Regions from separate parts of the Erythrobacter sp. 3-20A1M genome, predicted to be linked through region 2. Evidence: predicted binding sites of a transcription regulator. Region 2 holds the regulator's gene; each other region holds the start of a gene.
The links. Region 2 encodes LexA, which represses DNA repair genes until DNA is damaged. Its sites were predicted from a motif close to GTTCCNCNCTTGTTCT; they were not measured.

Region 1: a site for LexA is predicted at 4,539-4,554, ahead of F7D01_RS05510 (ribonucleoside-diphosphate reductase subunit alpha). Genes of this name have one in related genera too.
Region 3: a site for LexA is predicted at 4,668-4,683, ahead of F7D01_RS04275 (four-helix bundle copper-binding protein). Genes of this name have one in related genera too.

The regions. Positions count from the first base shown of each region.
Region 1 covers NZ_CP045200.1:1,116,305-1,123,509, reverse strand. Annotated here, with positions in the region: gene F7D01_RS05535 (zinc-finger domain-containing protein) at 64-321, opposite strand; gene F7D01_RS05530 (ABC transporter ATP-binding protein) at 420-1,355, shown strand; gene F7D01_RS05525 (hypothetical protein) at 1,352-1,585, opposite strand; gene nadB (L-aspartate oxidase) at 1,652-3,238, shown strand; gene F7D01_RS05515 (alpha/beta fold hydrolase) at 3,283-4,170, shown strand; gene F7D01_RS05510 (ribonucleoside-diphosphate reductase subunit alpha) at 4,604-6,634, shown strand; gene F7D01_RS05505 (acyltransferase) at 6,923-7,205, shown strand, end outside.
Region 2 covers NZ_CP045200.1:2,986,396-2,993,600, forward strand. Annotated here, with positions in the region: gene gltX (glutamate--tRNA ligase) at 1-275, opposite strand, end outside; gene F7D01_RS14435 (ComEC/Rec2 family competence protein) at 304-2,490, shown strand; gene lexA (transcriptional repressor LexA) at 2,534-3,220, opposite strand; gene F7D01_RS14445 (molybdopterin molybdotransferase MoeA) at 3,303-4,490, opposite strand; gene moaC (cyclic pyranopterin monophosphate synthase MoaC) at 4,487-4,960, opposite strand; gene F7D01_RS14455 (hypothetical protein) at 4,968-5,156, opposite strand; gene trpC (indole-3-glycerol phosphate synthase TrpC) at 5,328-6,113, opposite strand; gene trpD (anthranilate phosphoribosyltransferase) at 6,115-7,107, opposite strand; gene F7D01_RS14470 (aminodeoxychorismate/anthranilate synthase component II) at 7,104-7,205, opposite strand, start outside.
Region 3 covers NZ_CP045200.1:871,764-878,968, forward strand. Annotated here, with positions in the region: gene F7D01_RS04245 (TetR/AcrR family transcriptional regulator) at 1-123, shown strand, start outside; gene F7D01_RS04250 (helix-turn-helix transcriptional regulator) at 178-423, opposite strand; gene F7D01_RS04255 (hypothetical protein) at 423-884, opposite strand; gene F7D01_RS04260 (hypothetical protein) at 1,085-2,077, shown strand; gene F7D01_RS04265 (ATP-binding cassette domain-containing protein) at 2,074-2,805, shown strand; gene F7D01_RS04270 (DNA recombination protein RmuC) at 2,820-4,229, opposite strand; gene F7D01_RS04275 (four-helix bundle copper-binding protein) at 4,838-5,233, shown strand; gene def (peptide deformylase) at 5,261-5,827, opposite strand; gene F7D01_RS04285 (alpha/beta hydrolase) at 5,859-6,509, opposite strand; gene recR (recombination mediator RecR) at 6,543-7,139, opposite strand.

The DNA of each region.
Region 1 (7,205 bases), 1.2 Mb from region 2:
AGGCAATAGCGAATATACACTGAACCGAAGCTGAGTGTGGCCGGTTCCGGCGGCGCGACGGTTTCAGCGGTGGCCCGGGTCGGCCCCTTCCGAAATGTCGCGCAACGCCGCCTGGTCGACCCCGTCGGCGGGTCCGCCTTCCAGCACGAAGCGGCGGTCGCAGTAACCGCAATCGACGTAGCCGTGCTCGTCGATTTCCAAATAGACCTTGGGGTGGCCCAGCGCGGCGGGGCGATAGTTCGCGCCGCTGCGGATATCGGTCGCGCCGTCGCACCATACGCGGCGCGTCAGGACCTTCACGGTTTCGGGAGGCGGTGTCATCATAGCGGGTGATGCGATAAGGCCCCGTCGCGCGGCTGGCAACGGGCAAGGCGCGCCGCTCTAGCCAAAGACATCCCGGGGCCCTAAGCGCACGGGCCATGACCCAGCCTCCCGCCATCCGGATCGACAACCTCGTCAAGCGCTATGCCGGGGACAAGGGCGGCGAGGGCAAGCTCGCGCTCAAAGGCGTCAGCTTCGACGTGCCGCAGGGTGGTATTTTCGGCCTCCTCGGCCCCAACGGCGCGGGCAAGTCGACCCTGATCAACATCCTGGCGGGGCTGGTCACCAAGACCTCAGGCCAGGCATCGATCTGGGGCTTCGACATCGACGATAATCCGCGCAATGCGAAGCGGTCGATCGGGATCGTGCCGCAGGAAATCGTGTTCGATCCGTTCTTCACCCCGTTCGAGGTGCTGGAGAACCAAGGCGGCTTCTACGGCATTCCCAAGGCCGAGCGGCGCAGCGAGGAACTGCTCGCGGCGGTCCACCTCTCGGACAAGCGCGATGCCTATGCCCGCACGCTTTCCGGGGGCATGAAGCGGCGGCTGCTGATCGCGAAGGCGATGGTCCATTCCCCGCCGATCCTGGTGCTGGACGAGCCGACCGCGGGTGTCGATGTCGAACTGCGCCGCCAGCTCTGGGAACTGGTGACCGAGCTCAACCGGCAAGGCGTGACGATCGTGCTGACGACGCACTATCTCGAAGAGGCGGAGCAGCTGTGCGACCGGATCGCCATCATCAACCATGGTGAGCTCATCGCTAACAAGCCGACCCGCGATCTAGTTAGCATGGCGCGCGAGAAGATCGTGTCGATCACCGTCGACAAGGACATCGCCGGCCCGCCGATGGAACAGGCGTTCGTGAAGGCGGAGGTGGTGGAGCCGCGCCGGCTCGACATCACCTACGATCGCGACACGACCACGGCGGGGCAGGTCCTGGCGCTGGTGCAGGGCCACGGCTACGCGATCGAGGATGTGACCACGCGCGAGGCGGATCTGGAGGACGTGTTCGTCCAGCTGACGGGCGCGGGCTAGCCCTTCCGGCTTTCCGCCAGAATACCTGCGCGACCCATCGGATCGGAGACCCAGTCGTTCCGGTCGCGCCGCACGATGTTCGCCCCGCAGGCACGGCAGATGCCGAAGAACCCGTCGCTTTCCACGAACACCCGCATCCGGTCGGGCTCGTGCTTGCCCAAGAGGCATCTCAGTTTCGTCTTGACCACCCTGCGTTCCCATCGCCAGCGATCGTTCCATTGGATCGCCACGCGTAGCCAGTTCCCATCCTACGCTCTGCGCTTGCCGTCAACCTCCCGGCTCGCCATGGGGGAGCCATGTCACATTCCGATCACGACGTACTGGTTATCGGCTCGGGCGCTGCCGGGCTCACCGCCGCGCTGGCGCTGGCGCAGCAGAGGAAAGTGCTGGTTCTGGCGAAGGGCTCGCTCGATGGCGGTTCCACCGCGTGGGCACAGGGCGGCATCGCCGCGGTGCTCGATGCTGGCGACACGTTCGACGATCATATTCGTGATACGATGGTCGCCGGCGCCGGGCTCAACGACCGGGAGACGGTCGAATTCGTGATCGAGCGCGCGCCGCTGGCGATCGACCGGCTGATCGAGCTCGGCGTGCCGTTCAACCGCGAAAGCGGCGACCTGCACCTCACCCGTGAAGGCGGTCATTCCCACCGCCGCATCGTCCATGTCGCCGACGCGACAGGCTGGGCGGTGCAGGAGGCGCTGCTGAAAGCTGCCGAGGCCAATCCCAACATCACCCTGTTGCCGGGGCGTAGCTGCATCGACCTGATCACCGGCCACCATGCGGAACGGTTCTCGGGTTCGGGCCGGGTGTGGGGTGCCTATGCGCTGGACGAGGCGGCGGGCGAGGTCGAGTGCCACGTCGCACGCGCTACGGTGCTGGCAGCGGGCGGAGCGGGCCGCGTCTATCTGTTCTCCACCGCGCCGCGCGGCGCGACGGGTGACGGGATCGCCATGGCGTGGCGTGCGGGCGCGCGCGTTTCAAACATGGAGATGATGCAGTTCCACCCGACCTGCCTTTACAATCTGGAGGTCAAGAACTTCCTCATTACCGAGGCGGTGCGCGGCGAAGGCGGGCGGCTGATCAACCCGCAGACCGGCGAACGCTACATGGCGAAATACGATGCCGAGCGCATGGAACTCGCCCCGCGCGACATCGTCGCCCGCGCCAATGACGACCAGATCAAACGCTACGGCCTCGATTACGTCCATCTCGACATCAGCCATCAGCCCGCCGATTTCGTGAAGGCACACTTCCCGACGATCTACGAGAAGCTGATGGGCCTCGGCATCGATATGACGAAGGAGCCGATCCCCGTCGTACCGGCACAGCATTATACCTGCGGCGGAGTGCTGGTCGACCTCGACGCGCGCACCGATCTGCCCGGTCTGTGGGCGGCGGGCGAATGCACCGAAAGCGGGCTGCACGGCGCCAACCGGCTTGCTTCCAACAGCCTCCTCGAATGCTTCGTGTTCGGGGAGGCGGCGGCGCGCGATATCCTGGACCGGTGGGAAGATCTGGAAGGGCCGCCGGCGATCAAGCCGTGGGATGCTAGCCGCGTCACCGATTCGGACGAAGAGGTCGTGATCAAGCAGAACTGGACCGAAATTCGCCGGTTCATGTGGAACTATGTCGGCATCGTGCGCACGACGAAGCGGCTGGAGCGCGCGGCGCACCGCATCGCCACGCTGGGCCGCGAAATCGAGGATTATTACGGCGCCTTCCGCGTTACCACCGACCTTATCGAACTGCGCAACCTTCATCAGGCCGCCGACCTGATCGTGAAGAGCGCGCTGAAGCGGCACGAGAGCCGTGGCCTGCATTTCACGCTCGACTGGCCGGAGACCGATCCGGTGGCCAAGGACACGGTGCTGGTGCCGTAGGGATACGTCGGAGAAGGCGAAACAGAAGCGGGAGGGACGCACGAATGCCCCAGATCAACGCAAACGGGATCACGCTCGAATATGAAGATCGCGGTACCCGCGATGCGCCTGTGATTTTGCTGATCATGGGGCTGGGCGCGCAGATGACGCTATGGCCCGACGAGCTGATCGATGCGTTAGTGGCTGAGGGTTTCCGTGTGATCCGTTACGATAATCGCGACATCGGCCTGTCGCAGAAGATGGAAGGGGCGAAGTTCCCCGGCCCGGCGAAACAGATCCTGCTCGGCAAGATCGGGCTGAAGCCTGCGGTTCCCTACACCCTGGCCGACATGGCGGACGATGCCGCCGCCTTGCTCGACGCGTTGGCGATCGACCGGGCGCATATCGTGGGCGCGAGTATGGGTGGCATGATCGCGCAACTCGTCGCCGCGAACCATCCGGGCAAGACCATCACCCTCACCTCCATCATGTCGACCACCGGCAATCCGAAGCTACCCGCTGCGAAGAAGGAGGCGATGGACGTGCTGACCAGACGGCCCGATTCGGCGGACGAGGTTGTGCTGGTGGCGCACGGGATGAAGATCGCGCGTGTTATCGGCAGCCCGGGCTATCCGGTGGACGAGGAGGCGTTGCGCGACCGGGTGACGAAGACCGTCCGCCGCAGCGTCTATCCTGCCGGGATGCAGCGCCAGCTCGCCGCGATCCTGCACGATGGCGACCGCCGCGCGCGGCTGAGCCGAATCGAGGCCCCGACATTGGTGATTCATGGCGAAGACGATCCGCTGGTCCCGTGCGCGGGCGGGCGCGATACCGCCGCGAGCATCGCCGGCGCGCGGATCGAGACCTTCCCCGGGATGGGTCACGACCTGCCATTGCCGCTGGTCGATCGCTTCGCTGCGCTGATCGCGGAGCACGCGCGCGGCGCAGCATAATTGCGCACTCCGATTCGATTGATTCAAAGCCCCGCTCGACCGCTTTTCCGGCGATAAATTTTTTCACGGATTCGTTTTCCGGCTTGCCTTGACGAGAGGCCAGCTTGGTCCACGCGTCGCGGTGTATTGCCATCATAAAACACCTGTGATCGGGACCTGTGCTCACGGCAAATCGCCCCTTCGCCCTATTGCGCATTCCGCCGCTCTGATTCAGTATCTAGTGGTTCGCTTCGCAGACGAGCCCCAAGACCTAGCGGTGCCGGGACAAACCGGTGGGCAGACTGTGGACGGCCTGGGGACTGACGGGGGACGGGAAATCCTGCGAACCCTACCTATATGCAAGACGGACGCACGGCGCTCGACTTGCACGAACATATGTGGAACATTCGGCGATATCACGAATCGTCGGGAAGCCAGCGATTGGGGCGACGAGATGGATTTCAGCAAGGATACCGGGATGACGATGGATAGCGCGGATGCGGCCGTCGACACGATCGACGCGGATACCTCGTCTCGAACCGTGAAGAACGAGAAGGCGATGAGCATGGACAAGCAGGACACGGGCTCCGGCACGCTGGTCGACGCCGCGGCATCCGCCATGGCCGAAGCGATGAAGACCGCTGCTTCTCCGCAAAGCGATAGCAAGCGGGTCAACGCGCGCCGGTTCGACATCACGACCGACCCCGCGCGCGACGCGAACCTGACCGAATTCGGCAAGGAGACGTTGATCGACCGTTACCTGCTGCCCGACGAGACTTTCCAGGACCTGTTCGCCCGCGTCGCCGATGCCTATGCCGACGATCAGGACCATGCGCAGCGGCTCTACGACTACATCTCGAACCTGTGGTTCATGCCCGCCACGCCGGTGCTGTCGAACGGCGGCACGGGCCGGGGCCTGCCGATCTCGTGCTATCTCAACAGCGTCGAGGACAGCCTGGAAGGCATCGTCGGCACCTGGAACGAGAATGTCTGGCTGGCCAGCCGCGGCGGCGGCATCGGCACCTATTGGGGCCAGGTACGCGGCATCGGCGAGCCGGTCGGCCTGAACGGCAAGACCAGCGGCATCATCCCCTTCGTGCGGGTGATGGATTCGCTGACGCTGGCGATCAGCCAAGGCTCGCTGCGGCGCGGCTCGGCGGCGTGCTATATCGATGTCAGTCACCCCGAGATCGAGGAATTCCTCGAGATCCGCAAACCCAGCGGCGACTTCAACCGCAAGGCGCTGAACCTGCACCATGGCGTGCTGCTGTCTGACGCCTTCATGGAAGCCGTGCGCGACGGCGCCGAGTTCGACCTCGTTTCTCCGCGCGACGGATCGGTCCGCAAGACCGTCGACGCGCGCAGCCTGTTCCAGAAGCTGGTCGAAACGCGGCTGGCGACGGGCGAGCCCTACATCGTGTTCAACGACACGGTGAACCGCATGATGCCCAAACATCACCGGGAGCTGGGGCTGAAGGTATCGACCTCGAACCTGTGCAGCGAAATCACCCTGCCGACGGGCCGCGACCATCTCGGCAACGATCGCACCGCGGTGTGCTGCCTCTCTTCGCTCAACCTCGAAAAGTGGGACGAGTGGAACGGGGACAAGCGGTTCGTGGAAGACGTCATGCGCTTCCTCGACAACGTGCTGCAGGACTATATCGATCGTGCGCCGGACGAGATGGCGCGGGCGAAATACTCCGCCGCGCGCGAACGCAGCGTCGGCATGGGCGTGATGGGCTTCCACTCCTTCCTCCAGATGAAGGGGCTGCCGCTCGAAGGGCCGATGGCGAAGGCTTGGAACCTGAAGATGTTCCAGCACATCAGCGCCAAGGCAGACGAAGCATCGATGGTGCTGGCGAAGGAGCGTGGACCGTGCCCCGACGCCGAGGAAATGGGCGCGATGGAGCGCTTTTCCTGCAAGATGGCGATCGCCCCGACCGCGTCGATCAGCATCATCTGCGGCGGCACCAGCGCCTGCATCGAACCGATCCCGGCGAATATCTACACTCACAAGACGCTGTCGGGCAGCTTCATCGTGAAGAACCCGTATCTCGAAAAACTGCTGCGCAAGAAGAGCAAGGATTCGACCGCGGTGTGGAATTCGATCCTCGAGCGCGGTGGATCGGTGCAGCATCTCGATTTCCTCACGGCCGAGGAAAAGGCGGTCTACAAGACCAGCTTCGAGATCGATCAGCGCTATCTGCTGGAATTCGCGGCCGACCGGTCGCCCTATATCGACCAGGCGCAGTCGCTGAACCTGTTCATCCCCGCCGATGTAGACAAATGGGACCTGATGATGCTGCACTTCCGCGCGTGGGAGAAGGGCATCAAGTCGCTTTACTACCTGCGCTCGAAGAGCGTGCAGCGCGCCGGCTTCGCGGGCGGGGTGGAAACCGACAACACCCCCGACGCGGCGAAATACGAACTCGCCGCGGGTGATGGTGCGGAAACCGATTACGAGGAATGCCTCAGCTGCCAGTGAGATTTCGGTAGTCCCCAAGCGGGTTCAAATTAAAGACCCTCGCACTCCGGACAGGATGCGGGGGGTTTCGTTTGGGTGCACGACTTTCAGTCCAAGCCGATGCGAATACCCGCACGACCATTGCGCCAACCTGTCTCGAATTCGTGCGGCCGTCCGATCATTCGTTGCATGCTCGTCCCCGACAGGACAGGAACAGCGTCGATGCGGGCGACCCCGGTATAGGGCGCGAGTCAGTCTGGGGATTTGCATGAACGACGTCGGTTGCCGTTCGATGGGATGCGTCACGTTGTGACAGGCCCGCTGTCCCTCCCACACGGCCTCGCCATCGGTCCCGGTACCTTCCGGGTGATCCTCGCCGCATTCGTGGTGGCGAGCCATCTTTCGAACTTCGAGATCGGGCGTCCGGCGGTGTTCGTGTTCTTCTCGCTGTCCGGATACTGGATCAGCGCCATCTACGACCGGCGCTACAGCAAATATCCGACGCTCTGGATATTCTACCTCTCGCGCTTCCTGCGCATCTGGCTGAGTTTCGCCGCCGCTTTCGTGTTGGCGCTGGGCGTATTCGCGCTGG
Region 2 (7,205 bases):
GCATGGCGCTCGGCGCGCTCCGACTGAAACACCGGCGCTTCGTCGTAATCGAGCCCGAGCCACTCCAGCCCGTCGAGGATCTTCTCGATCGCGTCCGGGGTGGATCGGGCGCGGTCGGTATCCTCGATCCGCAACAACGCCTTGCCGCCATGATGGCGGGCGAACAGCCAGTTGAACAGCGCGGTACGGGCACCGCCCAGATGCAGATAGCCGGTCGGTGAGGGGGCGAACCGCGTCACCACCGGGCTCGCTGAGGCGCTGCTGTCGCTTGCCATGGGGCGAGCCTTCCTTTCAAATCACGTAATGGCCAGCAGCAACGTACCGAATGTGCCGATGGGGGCGGGCCCCGGCCCGGGGGATGCTGCAGCGCAGCACGTGCCTTGGCATTCGCGCGTGCACTTGTCCAGCATCGCCACGAGACTCGATTCGGCCCTGGGCAATGCTGGTTTCGATCGTGCACCGTGGCTGGCCGTCGTTCTGGCCGGTGGGATCGCGAGCTGGTTTGCGCTTCACAGCCGGTGGGAATGGGGCGCGGCCATTGCAGCGGCTCTGCTGCTGGCGCTGTGGGGGTGGGCGATTTCGCGTAACGAAACGCGCGAGTATCTCGGACGGGCGGTAATGATCGCCGCGCTGGTCTTTGCATTCGGTATCGGCCTGGTCTGGGCGCGTTCCGCGACGGTGGGCGCCGAGCCTCTCGCCTACCCGCGGGTGGTGACCTTACAGGGCAGGGTGCTGGAACGTGAAGACCAGCCTGCCCGCGATCGAAGCCGTCTTACCCTGGCATATCGCGACGCTCAGGACGGTCACGCTCGCAAGGTCCGGGTGAACGTGCCGCTGCTCGCCGACAATGCGCCGCCGGACGAGGGAGATATCGTTCGCCTTCGCTCGCGCCTCATGCCGCCTGCCCCACCGCTCGTGCCCGGAGCCTACGATTTCGCGCGAACGGCCTGGTTCGAAGGGCTTGCTGCGACGGGCTCGGCGATAGGGGAGATCGAGACCTTATCGGTGGGCCAAATCGAGGCCGATCCGTTCAGCCGCGCGCAGCGGCATCTTTCGCAGCATGTGAGGGGGCAGTTGGGCGGATCGGAAGGAGCGATCGCAGCGGCCTTCGCGAGCGGTGATCGCGGAGCGATCGCCGAGCGGGACGAGAGCGCCATGCGCGATGCCGGGTTGACGCACCTGCTCTCGATCAGCGGTCTGCATGTGAGCGCGGTGATAGCTGCTGCCTATTTCCTCGCATTGCGCATCTTGGCCTTGTGGCCGTGGCTCGTCTTGCGCGTGCGTCTCCCTGTGATGGCTGCCGCCGTGGGTGCCTTGGCCGGGATCGGTTACACCCTGCTGACCGGGGCCGAGGTGCCCACGGTGCGCAGCTGCGTCGGAGCAGTGCTGGTACTACTGGCGCTGGCGCTGGGGCGCGAACCGCTGAGCCTGCGCATGGTCGCGGTCGCCGCGAGTGTGGTCATGTTGGCATGGCCGGAGGCGCTGGTCGGGCCGAGTTTCCAGATGAGCTTCTCGGCCGTCATCGCGATCGTGGGGCTTCACAATGCAGGGCCGGTCCGGCGCTTCCTCGCACCGCGCGACGAGGGCATGGCGAGGCGGTTCCTGCGGCACCTCGCCATGCTGCTGCTGACGGGTTTCGTCATCGAGATCGCGCTGATGCCGATCGTGCTGTTCCATTTCCATCGGGCCGGACTTTACGGGGCGTTCGCCAATGTTCTCGCCATACCGCTGACCACTTTCGTCAGCATGCCCTTGATCGCGCTCGCGCTCGCGCTGGACATCGTGGGCCTGGGCGGGCCGGCGTGGTGGCTAGCGGGCTGGTCGCTCGACCTGCTGCTGGCGATCGCGCATTTTGCCGCTTCGCAGCCGGGTGCGGTCAAGCTTGCCCCGCAAATGAGCGGTCTCACGATCGCGCTGTTCGTGCTGGGCGGCTTGTGGCTCGCCTTGTGGAGCGGTCGCGGCAGATTGCTTGGCCTCCTGCCCGTGACCCTGGCGCTCGGTCTTCTTGTGATGACGCCTGCGCCCGATATCCTGATCGGGCGGGATGGCCGCAATGTGGGCATCGCGGACGAGGAGGGCAGGCTCGTCATGCTGCGCGAGGGGCGCTCCGGCTATGCGCGGGACACGATTGTGGAACTCGGCGGCAGGGGAGCGGAGACGGTCGGCATCGACCATTCGGCCCTGGCGCGATGCAGCCGCGATTTCTGCACCGTCGAGCTCGACCGAGGGGACCGGCACTGGAGCATCCTCATGGCGCGCAGTCGCGATCTGGTGTCCGAAAGAGCGCTGGCCGCCGCATGCGAGAGAGCCGATATCGTCGTGGCCGACCGCTACCTGCCCTATACCTGCCGCCCCCGCTGGTTACTGGCCGATCAGCGCTTTCTCAGCCGTAGCGGGGGTCTGGCGCTCTATCTCGACGACCGCCGCGTGGCTACGGTGGCCGACGGGCAGGGCGAACATGGCTGGTGGCGCGCGCCGCGAGACAACTGATCCCGAGCGCGTACCGCGTAGACGCACGCTCGACCGGAAACCCTCAGTGATAGCGCCGCAGGAGCCCCGCGAGCCGACCCTGGACCTGCACCTGAGCCGAATCGTAGACCTGCGATTGATATGCGGAATTCGCGGGATCGAGACGAATGCGACCGCTGTCCTTGTGGAGATACTTCAGCGTCGCTTCCTCGTTGTCGACCAGTGCAACCACGATCTCTCCATCGCGGGCCGTGTCGGTCCGGCGGATCAACGCGTAATCCCCGTCGAAAATACCCGCCTCGATCATCGAATCGCCCGATACCTCAAGCGCGTAGTGATCGCCGGGGCCGAGCAGCGCCGCCGGGACCGGCAGGCTCTGGTAATCTTCCAGTGCCTCGATCGGCGCACCTGCCGCGATGCGCCCGTGCAGCGGAATCTCGATGACGTCGTTAGCAGGTTCGGGTGCCTTGGCGGAAGCGGCCTTCGCCGAAGTGACCACATCGTTCGCCGCCTGCGGGGTACCACCGCCCACGGCATCCTCGGGCTGCTTGAGAATTTCCAGCGCCCGCGCGCGATTGGGCAGGCGGCGGATGAAGCCGCGCTCCTCCAAGGCGGAGATCAGGCGATGCACGCCCGACTTGCTCTTGAGGTCAAGGGCTTCCTTCATCTCCTCGAACGACGGGGAAATCCCGGTCTTCTCCAGCCGCTGCTGGATGAAACGGATCAGCTCGTGCTGCTTGGCGGTGAGCATGGACAGGCTCCTGCATCGTTGTTCCAATCATCCGCCTACCGGCGAACGAATGTGGAACAATTAGGAAACAGATGGAGCGCCGTCAAGCAAAAGCGCCATTTCCGATCCAATAGGCGGGCACCACCGATCCGGCGCGCACACGTTCGCCGTCGATCGGGCGGTCGATCAGTGCGTCGGCGTCGGCCAGTGCCTCCAGCGCGCTGCTATCCTGTTGACCGAGCGGAAGAAGCGCCTCGCCATCCCATCGTGCCCGGAGGAACTCGCGCCGCGGGCCGCCACCGGCGAGTTCTTCCGCGAGGGGCAGCAATAGCGGCTTGGCAACCGGATGCGCCGCACCGGCCAGCTTGCGCAAGGCTGGCAACATGAAGTGGAGGCCGGTGACGAAGCTGGAGACGGGGTTGCCTGGCAGGCCGAGCACCAGCTGACGATCGCGCTGCGCCACCATCAGGGGCTTTCCCGGCTTCATAGCGACGCGCCAGAAGGCGATCTGCGCCCCGGCTCGCTCCAGCGCGGGGCGCACCAGGTCGTGGTCGCCCACCGAGGCACCGCCCGAAACCACCAGCAGGTCGGCATCGGAATGGCTTTCGAAAGCTTCGACCAAAGCATCGATGCGGTCGGGGATCGGATCCTCGACCGCGACCGAGCAGGGAACGTGCGATGCCATGGCGCGCAGCATGGCGGCATTGCTGGCAGGTATCTGGTGCTCTGTGCATTGCGAGGGGTTGCGCGCCAGTTCGTCGCCGCCTTCGAGCAGCGCGATCCTCGGCTTCATTCCGACTTCCAGCGCCGCGTGACCGCCGGAGCGTGCGAGGGCGATCGCGGCGGCACCGATGCGCGACCCGGCGTGCAGCAGCGTGTCGCCTTCAGTGAAGTCGAACCCGCGCCGGCGGATATGGCGCGCATCGGGTCGGTCGTTGGCCGACAGGGCATCGCCGTCGCGGGTTGCGTCTTCCTGCAACAGCACGGCATTGGCACTGCGCGGCATGATCGCGCCGGTCGATATTCGTATGGCCTGGTTCCCGGTTAGCGAGCCGTCGAACGGCGCGCCGCACCGGCTTTCGCCGACGATCCGCCATGGACCGTTTCCGGCGACGGCGTAGCCATCCATGGCAGATAGGTCCGCGGAAGGTTGAGTCCGGCGCGCGGCCAGCGGTTTCGCCAGATAGCGCCCCAGCGCGTCATCGACGCCGAGCGTTTCCGTCCCGAGCGGCTTCACCAGCTCGAGCAGGCGGGACTGCGCTTCTTCCAATGGGATCGGCGGAGTGTTCATTCCGGCGCGCGCCACTCGCCCGACTTTCCCCCGCTCTTCGAGAGCAGGCGTACGCCCTCTATCACCATTGCCTTGTCGATCGCCTTGGCCATGTCGTAGATCGTCAGCAGCGCGACGGAAACCGCGGTCATCGCCTCCATCTCCACGCCGGTCTTGCCCGTCAGCGAGGCGGTCGCGTCCACCCGGATCGCATCGTCCTCGAACGCGAACGCCACGCTCACCGCGTCGAGCGCGAGCGGATGGCATAGCGGGATCAGCTCACCGGTCCGCTTCGCCGCCATGATCCCGGCAATCCGGGCGGCGGCGAGAACGTCGCCCTTGGGCGCATCGCCGTTGCGAACGGCCGCCAGCGCTTCGGGGGACATGCGGATGCGACCGGTGGCGACCGCGACCCGCGCGGTGGCGGACTTGCCACCGACATCGACCATACGCGCGTGGCCATGCTCGTCGAGATGGGTGAGTTCGGCCATCGGCCTCCTAACGCCTCCGCCTGTTCGACCAGATGGCGATTGCCAGACCGGCCAGCAGCAGGACCGCGCCCCACATTGTCCACTGGCGATCGTAGGCCATGAAGCTGCCAAGAAAGGCGATGCCCTGACCCTGAAGGATCCACACCGTCCCCATGGCCATCATCAGCAGGCCGACGAGCGTACCGAGTAACTTCATAGTGTCTCTCCGGATCCGGCAAGTCCTACAGGATGGAACACTTGGAACACAGTCCTGGGCTCGGAAAATCTTCCGCAGGATGTGCAATTCGGACGCGGTGCGGACAGGATCGAACGGGCGGTCATGACGGCGATCTAGCCCCATGAGGCCACAGTAGGACAGCTTGCGCGCTCAGCCATGCAGCAATGTGCGCGTAGCCGCCTCTACATCGTCCTGCCGCATCAGGCTTTCCCCGACCAGGAAGCATCGTACCCCGGCATCGGCCAAGCGCTGGCAATCGGCGTGGGTGGTTATCCCGCTCTCCCCGACGATCAGGGCACCTTCGGGTGCCAGGGCGGCGAGGCGTTCGGTAACCGCAAGATCGGTCTCGAAGGTGCGAAGGTCTCGGTTGTTGATCCCGATCAGGCGACTTTTCAGCAGCTGCGCGCGGGCTAGTTCATCTTCGTCGTGAACCTCGACCAGCACGTCCATTCCCAGTTCGGTGGCCGCAGTCTCGATCTCGGTCATCTGCCCGTCGGACAGGGCCGCGACGATGATCAGGATCGCGTCGGCCCCCATTGCACGGGCCTCCATGCATTGCCACGGATCGACCATGAAATCCTTGCGCAGCACGGGCAGGTCGCAAGCCGCGCGAGCCTCGACGAGAAAATCCGCGTGGCCCTGGAAATAAGGTTCGTCGGTCAATACGGAAAGGCACGCCGCGCCTGCAGCCGCGTAGGCGCGGGCATGATCGGCGGGGCGAAAGTCCGGTCGGATCAGACCTTTAGAGGGCGAAGCTTTCTTGATTTCCGCGATGAGGCCGAAGCCGGTCGTGGACTTTTCCCGCAGCGCTAGTTCGAACCCGCGCGGTGCTGACTGCACGGCGATCTTTTCGCGCAGCTGGTCGGGCGAAGTTTCACCCTTCCGCCGTGCGACTTCGTCACGCTTTGCGTCGCATATCTCGATCAGTTTGTTCATCTCAGGCCGCCATCGCGATCCAGCGGTCGAGCAGCGCCTCGGCGTCGCCGCTGTCGAGCGCCTCAGCAGCGCGGGTCGCGCCTGCGCGCCAGTCCGACGTTGCCCCGGCGACGAGCAGCGCACCGGCGGCGTTCAAGCAGACCGCGTCGCGATAGGGGCCGGGCGCGCCTGCCAGCAGAGACTTCAACGCCTTCGCGTTGTGGACCGCATCGCCGCCGCGGATCGCCTCGATCGGGGCATGGGGCAGATCGGCCTGCGCGGCATCGACGCGGCTCATCTCGTAATCGTTGCCACGCACGATCGCCACCTCGTTGCCGCCCGCCAGGCTCAGTTCGTCGAGCCCCTCGTCGCCGCTGACGATCATGGTCCAGTCGCTGCCGAGCCGTGCCTTGGCCCCGGCATAGATCGGAACATAGGCGGGCCGGGCGATGCCGATCAGCTGGCGCGTGACGCGCGCGGGGTTCGACAGCGGCCCCATCAGGTTGAATATCGTGCGCCGGCCGAGCCGCTGCCGGATGGGCTGGATGCGCGCCATCGCCGGGTGGTGGTTCTTCGCGAAGAGGAAGCAGATGCCGATCTCGGCCAGGGTCTTTTCGGCGGTGCGTCCGGCCGCCTCCATGTCGAGGCCAAGCGCCTCCAGCGTATCCGCCGCACCCGACTTGCTGCTCGCCGCGCGATTGCCGTGCTTGGCCACCGGCACGCCGCAGGCCGCGACGACCAGGCTGACCGCGGTTGAGACGTTAAGCGTGTGGTGTCCGTCGCCGCCGGTCCCGCACACGTCGATCGCCCCTTCCGGAGCATCGATCGGGATCAGGCGGGCGCGCAGCGCGAGCGCCGCACCCGCGATTTCGTCCGCCGTTTCGCCGCGATCGGAGAGGTCGGTGAGGAAGCGGGCGATCTCTTCCTCCGATGGCTCTCCGTCGAGGATCGCGCCGAAGACCTGCTCCGCCTCCGCTTCGGTCAGGTGGGGCTCTGCGCCGGGAAGCTTGGTCATGCGGCCTTGCCCGCCGGGTTCACGGTCTCGATCCTGCAAAGGTGGAGGAAATTTGCGAGCAGGGCGTGGCCGTGTTCGGTCGCGATGCTTTCGGGATG
Region 3 (7,205 bases), 1.0 Mb from region 2:
AATATGGTGGTCGCATTGATACAGGGGCTGTCCGTCATGGCCCGTGATGGTGCCGATCGCGCTTCGCTCACATGCGTCGTCAACGCCGCCATGAAAGCCTGGCCTACCCGTGAGGAAAGCTGACCGGACCGACTAAGGGCTTCATAGCCAGCGCCCCAATGCCCTCACGGCTCGGTATCAGGAACTTTCGCCGGGCCGATCCGCCGCCATATCGGCAGGGTCCTTCGCATACCCCAAGAGATCGCCCGGCTCGCAGTCCAGGGCGAAGCATAGCCGCGCCAGGGTCGAGAAACGTATGCCCCGCACCTTGCCCGAGCGGAACAGGGAGAGCTGGGTCTCGCTCAGCCCGACTGTCTCCGCCACCTCCTTGCCCAGCAGGCCGCGGTCCTTGAGAAGGCGGTCGAGCGTGATGGTGATCGGCATCAAAGGATACCCTCGATTTCCGCGCGGGCTACGGCGGCGTCACGCAGGGGTCGGGCCATCACGAACAGCAGGAGCCCCAAGCACCCCAGCGTGATCGAAGGGACGTCGAACCACGCCCACGCGCCCCAGCTGACGGTCAGCGCCTTCAGCAACAGGGGCTGCACGAAGACGAAGGCAATGCCCCCCAGGAACAGCCACAGGCCCAGGTTCTGCATCAGATTGCCGAGAGCAACCTCGATCCGCTGCCCCCTTTCGATCGAACGGAACGCCCGCTCCACCATCCAGATCGCCGCGACGTAACACAAGGAGGGTATCAGACCCACCGCCTGCCGGATCTGCGCATCCTGGCCAGCGTGGTCGCTGAACAATCCGGTGCTGTTCAGCGCCAGTCCGCTGATCGTGCAAACCAGAACTGCGATCGTGGCGAAGCGCGCGTTGCGGGCTGTGGTGAAGCGGTTCACTTTGTCCTCCTTCTAATTCAAGTCTGAGTTAAACCTTCCACACAATTTAAGCAAAAATTAAATTTGCCGTAGGGTCGTTGGCAGTTGCGTCGATCCAACGATGGAGGGTTGCGAGGTCGGATCCGGCGGCTCCGCTTCGGCAGAAAGAGCGCCCGAAGTTAGCGGTTGCCCCCACTCGGTGCTGCGGCGAAAGGGGTTACATGTCGCTGGGCAGGCTTTTCCGATACGACGCCAGGATCGCCGCGAATGCGACAAGGGCGATCCTCACACGATGGCGCGATGCGCTGACGATCGTGGTCGCGGCGGCGGTCGGGTTCGCCATCCTGCGCGGCTGGATCGGGTCTCGCCCACCGCAGGTCGCCTTCCGGATTGCGGCCGGTTCGGGTGCGCTCGCCGGCCTCCTAGTCGGAAGCACCATCGCGCGCCGATTGGCGTTCCACGCGTTCGACGGCCCCATGCCGTCCCGCGCGCTGATGCGGGGGGACGCGCTTCGCTACACGCTGGGCTGGCACGCGATCGCCGCCTTCGTCGCGCTCGCGGTCGCGCTCGTCATCCGCTCTGTGCTCATCGGCGGAGCGCTGGTGGGGTACGGCGCCGGTGCGGCGGGCGCATACGCGGTTGCGGCGCTCACGCCATTCGGCCCGGCGTACCGGACGGGCAACCTGCGCCGGTGGGTGCTGAACGAAGCGGGGCGTCCGCGCTTCGGCATGATCTGCGCCGCGCTGCTGACCGTTACGATGCTGGCCGCGAGCCGCCTCGTGTCCAACGACACCGTGGCCGGAATTGCTATCTGCGGATCGATCGCATGCATGCTTCCTATGACGGCGGTCGATGCCGAACTGGTACGGTTCCGCACGATCGTCGGCCATGGGTCGGGTGCCATCGTCGCCGATCGCTGCACGGCCATCGCATGGTTCGCAGGGATCGCCGTACCGGCCTGCCTGGCCCTGGTGGAGCCCGTCGTGGCCGGCATCGTTGCAGCGATCTGCGGGGGTTTCGCACTGGTGGCGACGATCCGGATCATGGCCTACCGCCTCTATCGCAGGAAGCAGGCCAACCTGCTGGTGTCCGTCATGCTGGGCGTGCTAGCCATCTCCGCCCTGTCGGTCCCGCCGCTCAGCCCGGCATTGGCGGCGGCGATGCTGTGGTATCTGCATCGCCGGGCGCGCCAGGCGTGTTGGTTGCTCACATGACCGCGGCGGTGGCGCTCAGCAATGCGGCGGTGAAGCGCGGCGGGGCGAGCGTCACGCACGAGATCGCGCTGTCCGTTTCGCCCGGCTCCTGGTTCGGCCTGATCGGCGCGAACGGCTCGGGCAAGACCAGCCTTTTGCGGGCGCTGGGCGGCCGGCTGCCCTTCGCAGGCGGATCGTGCCTGCTGGACGGACTCGAAGTGGCGGGCGACCGCGCGGGGCGTGCCCGCCATTTCGGCTTCGCCCCACCGCCGGACACGCTGCCCGACATGCTGCGGGTGCGCGAGGTCCTCGAGCTGGTGAGCGGGTCGGGGGAAGCGTATCGCGCGCGCCTCGAACCGTTGTGGCAGGCGCTGGGGCTCGACGGGTTGATGGAGCGGTGGATCGGCGAATGCTCGGCCGGAATGCGCCAGCGGGCGGCCATCGCGACCGCTTTTGCCGGGGAGCATGCCGCGGTGATCCTGGACGAGCCGTTCAACTGGCTGGACCCGGTCGCCGCTTTCGACCTGCGCCGGGCCTTGCGCGCGATGGTGGACGATGGACTGACCCTGATCACCGCGCTGCACGATCTGGGCACGCTGGCGGCCGCGTGCGACACCGGGCTGATGCTGGCGGACGGGCGGTGCGCGATGGAGCTCTCGCGCGAGATGCTGGCGGCGGCGCGGCGCGATCCGCTCGCGTTCGAGAGCGCGACGATCGATCGGCTGAGATCGCGAACCGCCGGGCGGTAGGGCTTCGCGCGGCTTTACTCCGCCGCCTCGCGCTCCTCGCCGGTGCCGTCCTCGATCGCGGCGGCATCCTCGTTGTTGTAGCGCGGGCTCGCCTCGACCTTGGGCACGTCCTCGATCTCACGCTTGCCGATCTCGATGCCCTTGTCTGCCAGCCGACGCCCGGCAGACAGGACGTTGCGTTCGAAGCTGCCGACGAACTTGTTGTAATTGTTGACCGCGGTTTCCAGCCCGCCGCCCACGCGCTTCATATGCTCGGCGGCGATGGCGAGCCGGTCGTAAAGCTCCGCGCCCGCCTTGCCGATCTCCATCGCCTCGTTAGCGATGGTGTCCTGCCGCCATACCTGCGCCACGGTGCGCGCGATTGCGACGAGGTTGGTCGGCGTCGCCAGCAGCACCTTGTTGCGGAAGGCGAAGTCCCACAGTTCCGGATCGTGTTCGAGCGCGGCGGCGACGAAATGCTCGCCCGGCACGAACATCACGACATAATCGGGCGTGTCGTCGAACTGGCTCTGATAGCTCTTGGAGCCGAGCGTCTGGACATGGCCGCGCATCGATTTGGCGTGCAGGCCCAGCTGCCGTGCCCGCTCCTCCTCGTCGTCGGCCTCGAACGCGGCCTGATAGGCGTTCAGCGACACCTTGGCATCGATCACCAGCCGCTTCTGCCCCGGCACGTTGACGATGGCGTCGGGTCGGAGCCGGCCCTCGTCCGTCGAGACCGAGTGTTCGAGGATGAAGTCGGTGTGTTCGGAGAGCCCGCATTGTTCCAGCACGTTCTGCAGCGCCCGCTCTCCCCAGCGGCCCCGGGCCTTGGGCGCGTTGGTGAGCGAATTGCCCAGCCGCTGCGCCTCGCGCCGGACATCCTCCTGCCCGCGCCGCATCTCGGTGATCTGCTCGTAGAGGCGCGAGAAGGCGTCGCCGCGCTTCTCCTCCAGCTCCGCGACCTGGCGTTCGTATTTCGCCAGCCGTTCGCCGACCGGTTGCAGCAGCGCGCGGATCTTCTCCTCGCTGGTCTTCTCCGAATGGCCGAAACGCTCGCTCGCCCGCTCCAGAAACCGCTCCTGCGCCGCGCCCAGCACCTTGGCCCCGGTGTTCTCGAACTCCTTGAGCAGGTTCGCACGGCTTTCTTCCAGCAGGCGCTTCTGTTCGTCGAACGCTGCACGCTCGGCCCGCAGGGTGGAGAGCTGCTCGCGCGCGTCGTCCAACTGGCGCTCCAGCCCGTCGACCCGCCCGGCCCGCTCGCGCGCGGCCTCCAGATCGGCAAAGGTGCGCAGATATTTCGCGTCGAGCTCCTTCGCCTCCGCATCGCGCGCCGCGTGGCGCGCGCGCCACTCCGCCGCGGGGCGCGAGCCGAAGAACCAGCCCGCCGCGCCCCCGATGCCGAGGCCGATGACGAGCGCGATGATGGTGATGAGGGTCGGGTCCATGAGAATGCTCCACCGTCAGCTGACGAGGACAAAATCCCCGCCAGCCTTCCGGTATAAGGTTTTTCTAGAGATAGAACTCCAGATCCCTCCTCGCCTCAGCTTCCGTCCGGAATCCCTGGCGGGCACGATCAATGATCGCACCTGACGGCAGACAGATAGCCCAAAAGAAGAGGGAATATTCCTCATACACAGAATAGAGCCGATTTTTCACGGCAACCTCCTGTGATGATTGGTGAAAGCCAATCTGGGAGGTTTTCGGATTCAAACGTACGAGTGCTTCAACATATAGACGCAGCGAGCAAGAGATCGATTACGATCCGTGTCAGGGTTCTTGGTGCCCTGTTCCGACTAGCGCCGTCAGCTTCGATTCGATGAAAGAGGCTTACTTACCACCCAACATGGCGTGTGCTTTTTTTACTCGATAGGCGCCTCCCTCTTGGAACAGAGATGGAACATGCCACAGTCGAACAATTATGCAAGCGGATCGGTCCGAATTCGATGTGGATTATGAGGACTACCACACAGAGAGCGGATGTCCCCTGTACTGGTGCCTATCCGCGGAACCAATCCCCGGTCCGGACCGCTCCCACCCACAGAAGGAGAAAAGCATGTCGATCAAGGAAATGATCTCTGAGCACCCGCAGGTGGGCGCGGATTACAACGAGCAGCTGGGCGAGGCGGTGAAGCACGCGCTGTACGGTGCGGCGATCATGAATTCCTGCGCCGACGCGTGTCTCGCCGAGGAGAACGCGGGCGAGCGGGCGCAGTGCATCCGCACATGCCTCGATGCCTCCGACGCCTGCACCGCATTCTATCGCATGGCGAGCCGCCGGACCGGCCGCAACGTGCCCGCGATCAAGGCGATCGGCGCGGCGACGGTGATCGCGTGCGAGCAGTGCCTCGCCGAATGTGAGAGCCATACGGACGCGCATTGCAAACGCTGCGCCCAGATGTGCCGCGAAGTGATCGAGGATGTGAAGAAGGCGGTGCAGGGGCTGGACTGAACGGCCCCGCCCGCCGGGCGCGGAAGGTTACGCCGCTGCCCGCATCTTGTTCAGCTTCTTGAGCGCCATGTTGCGCTTCAGCCGGCTAAGATGGTCGATGAACAGGATGCCTTCGAGGTGGTCCATCTCGTGCTGGATGCAGGTGGCGAGCAGGCCGTCGAGGTCTTCCTCGTACGTGGTGCCCTCGACATCCTGATAGCGCACGCGGCACGTCTTGGGCCGGTCGACGTCGGCGTAGATCTCGGGGACCGAGAGGCAGCCTTCCTGATAGGTCGACAGCTCTTCCGCCGGATCGAGGATTTCGGGGTTCACGAACACCCGCGGCTCGCGCTTGGTCGGCTGGTGCGTATGCTCGTGACCGCCGTGGTTGCACACCTCCGGCTCCGCATCCGGATCGTCGGGCTGGAGGTCGATCACCAGCACGCGCTTGGGCACCCCGACCTGGATCGCCGCGAGCCCGATGCCGGGCGCGTCGTACATGGTTTCGAACATGTCGGCGACCAGCTTCTTCAGCTCGTCATCGAACACGGTGACGGGGGTCGATACGGTCTTGAGCCGGGGGTCCGGCACTTCGAGGATTTCGCGGATAGCCATGGCGGGAATATAAGCTGCAATTGCAGTGAGTTCAACGCGCCGAGGCTTGCTGGCGCAGTTTTTGCCATACTTGCGGGAAGGTGTCGAAACCGTTCGATCCCAAGAAGTGCCCGCCGCGATCCAGCTCGATCAGATCTGCATCGAGCGACCTGGCAAGCGCGACCGACAGTTCAGGCGCGACAATCTCGTCGTCCTTCGCGGTGATGACCGCGCGGTGGGCGGTCATGTGCCGGATGGTGGAATGGTCGATTGGCTGCCAGTCCATAAATCTGTCCAGTTCCGGAATATTGCTAAGCCGTTGGTCAAAGCCGGAAACGAGGATCAATCCCCCGATGCGGGCATCCGGATACTCCTGCAAATAGCGCATGCTCGCCACGGTCCCCAGACTATGCGCGACGATAAAAGTGTTCTCATCGAGCGGACCGATCTCCATTCGCAGCGTGCGGACCCATAGCGCCGGATTTGGATCGTCGGAATCAGGCATACTCAGGATTTTCGCCGATCCGCCCTCGTGCCCGATCTCGTCCTTCAACCACGCAAACCAGTGATCGGTGGGTCCGGCCATGTAGCCATGGACGATATAGACCGTCTTGCCTTGCATCGATCGATCCTCCGAAGCGACCCTGCCGAGCGTGGAGGCCGCCAGCAGCGCCGCGAAAAAGATTAGAGACAGGTATTTCATCGCGTTACCCGCTAAGTTCGGTCGAGTGTCGGCTCAACCCAGGGGTCGCCGCGCGCGCAGGGCCTGGGCCAGCGTGCCCTCGTCGAGATAGTCGAGCTCACCGCCGACCGGCAGGCCGTGGGCCAGCTGGGTGATGCGGACCGGGTAGTCCTCCAGCCGCTCGGCGATGTAGTGTGCGGTCGTCTGCCCCTCCAGCGTGGCGTTCATGGCGAGGACGACCTCGTCCACGCCGCCTTCCTCCACCCGGCCGAGCAGGGTGTCGATCGCCAGATCCTCCGGCCGCACACCGTCCAATGCCGACAGCCGCCCGCCCAGCACGTGATAGCGCCCGGTGAACAGCTTCGCCCGATCGAGCGCCCACAAATCGGCGACATCTTCCACCACGCATAGCTGCTTCGCGTCGCGGCGGGGATCGGCGCAGATGCCGCACGGGTCCTGCGTGTCGACATTGCCGCAGATGTGGCACTCGACCAGCCGCCCCTGCACCTGCGTCAAAGCATCCAACAACGCGGGCAGCGCGCTCTCGCGTTTCTTGACCAGCCACAACACCGCGCGGCGCGCGCTGCGGGGGCCGAGCCCGGGCAGGCGCGCGAGGGCGGAGGCCAGCGTCTCGATTTCTTGCGATGCCATCCAGATTACCTAACCGCTCACCCTGAGCTTGTCGAAGGGCCGTACTTTCTTCTAGCGCCGCTCCCA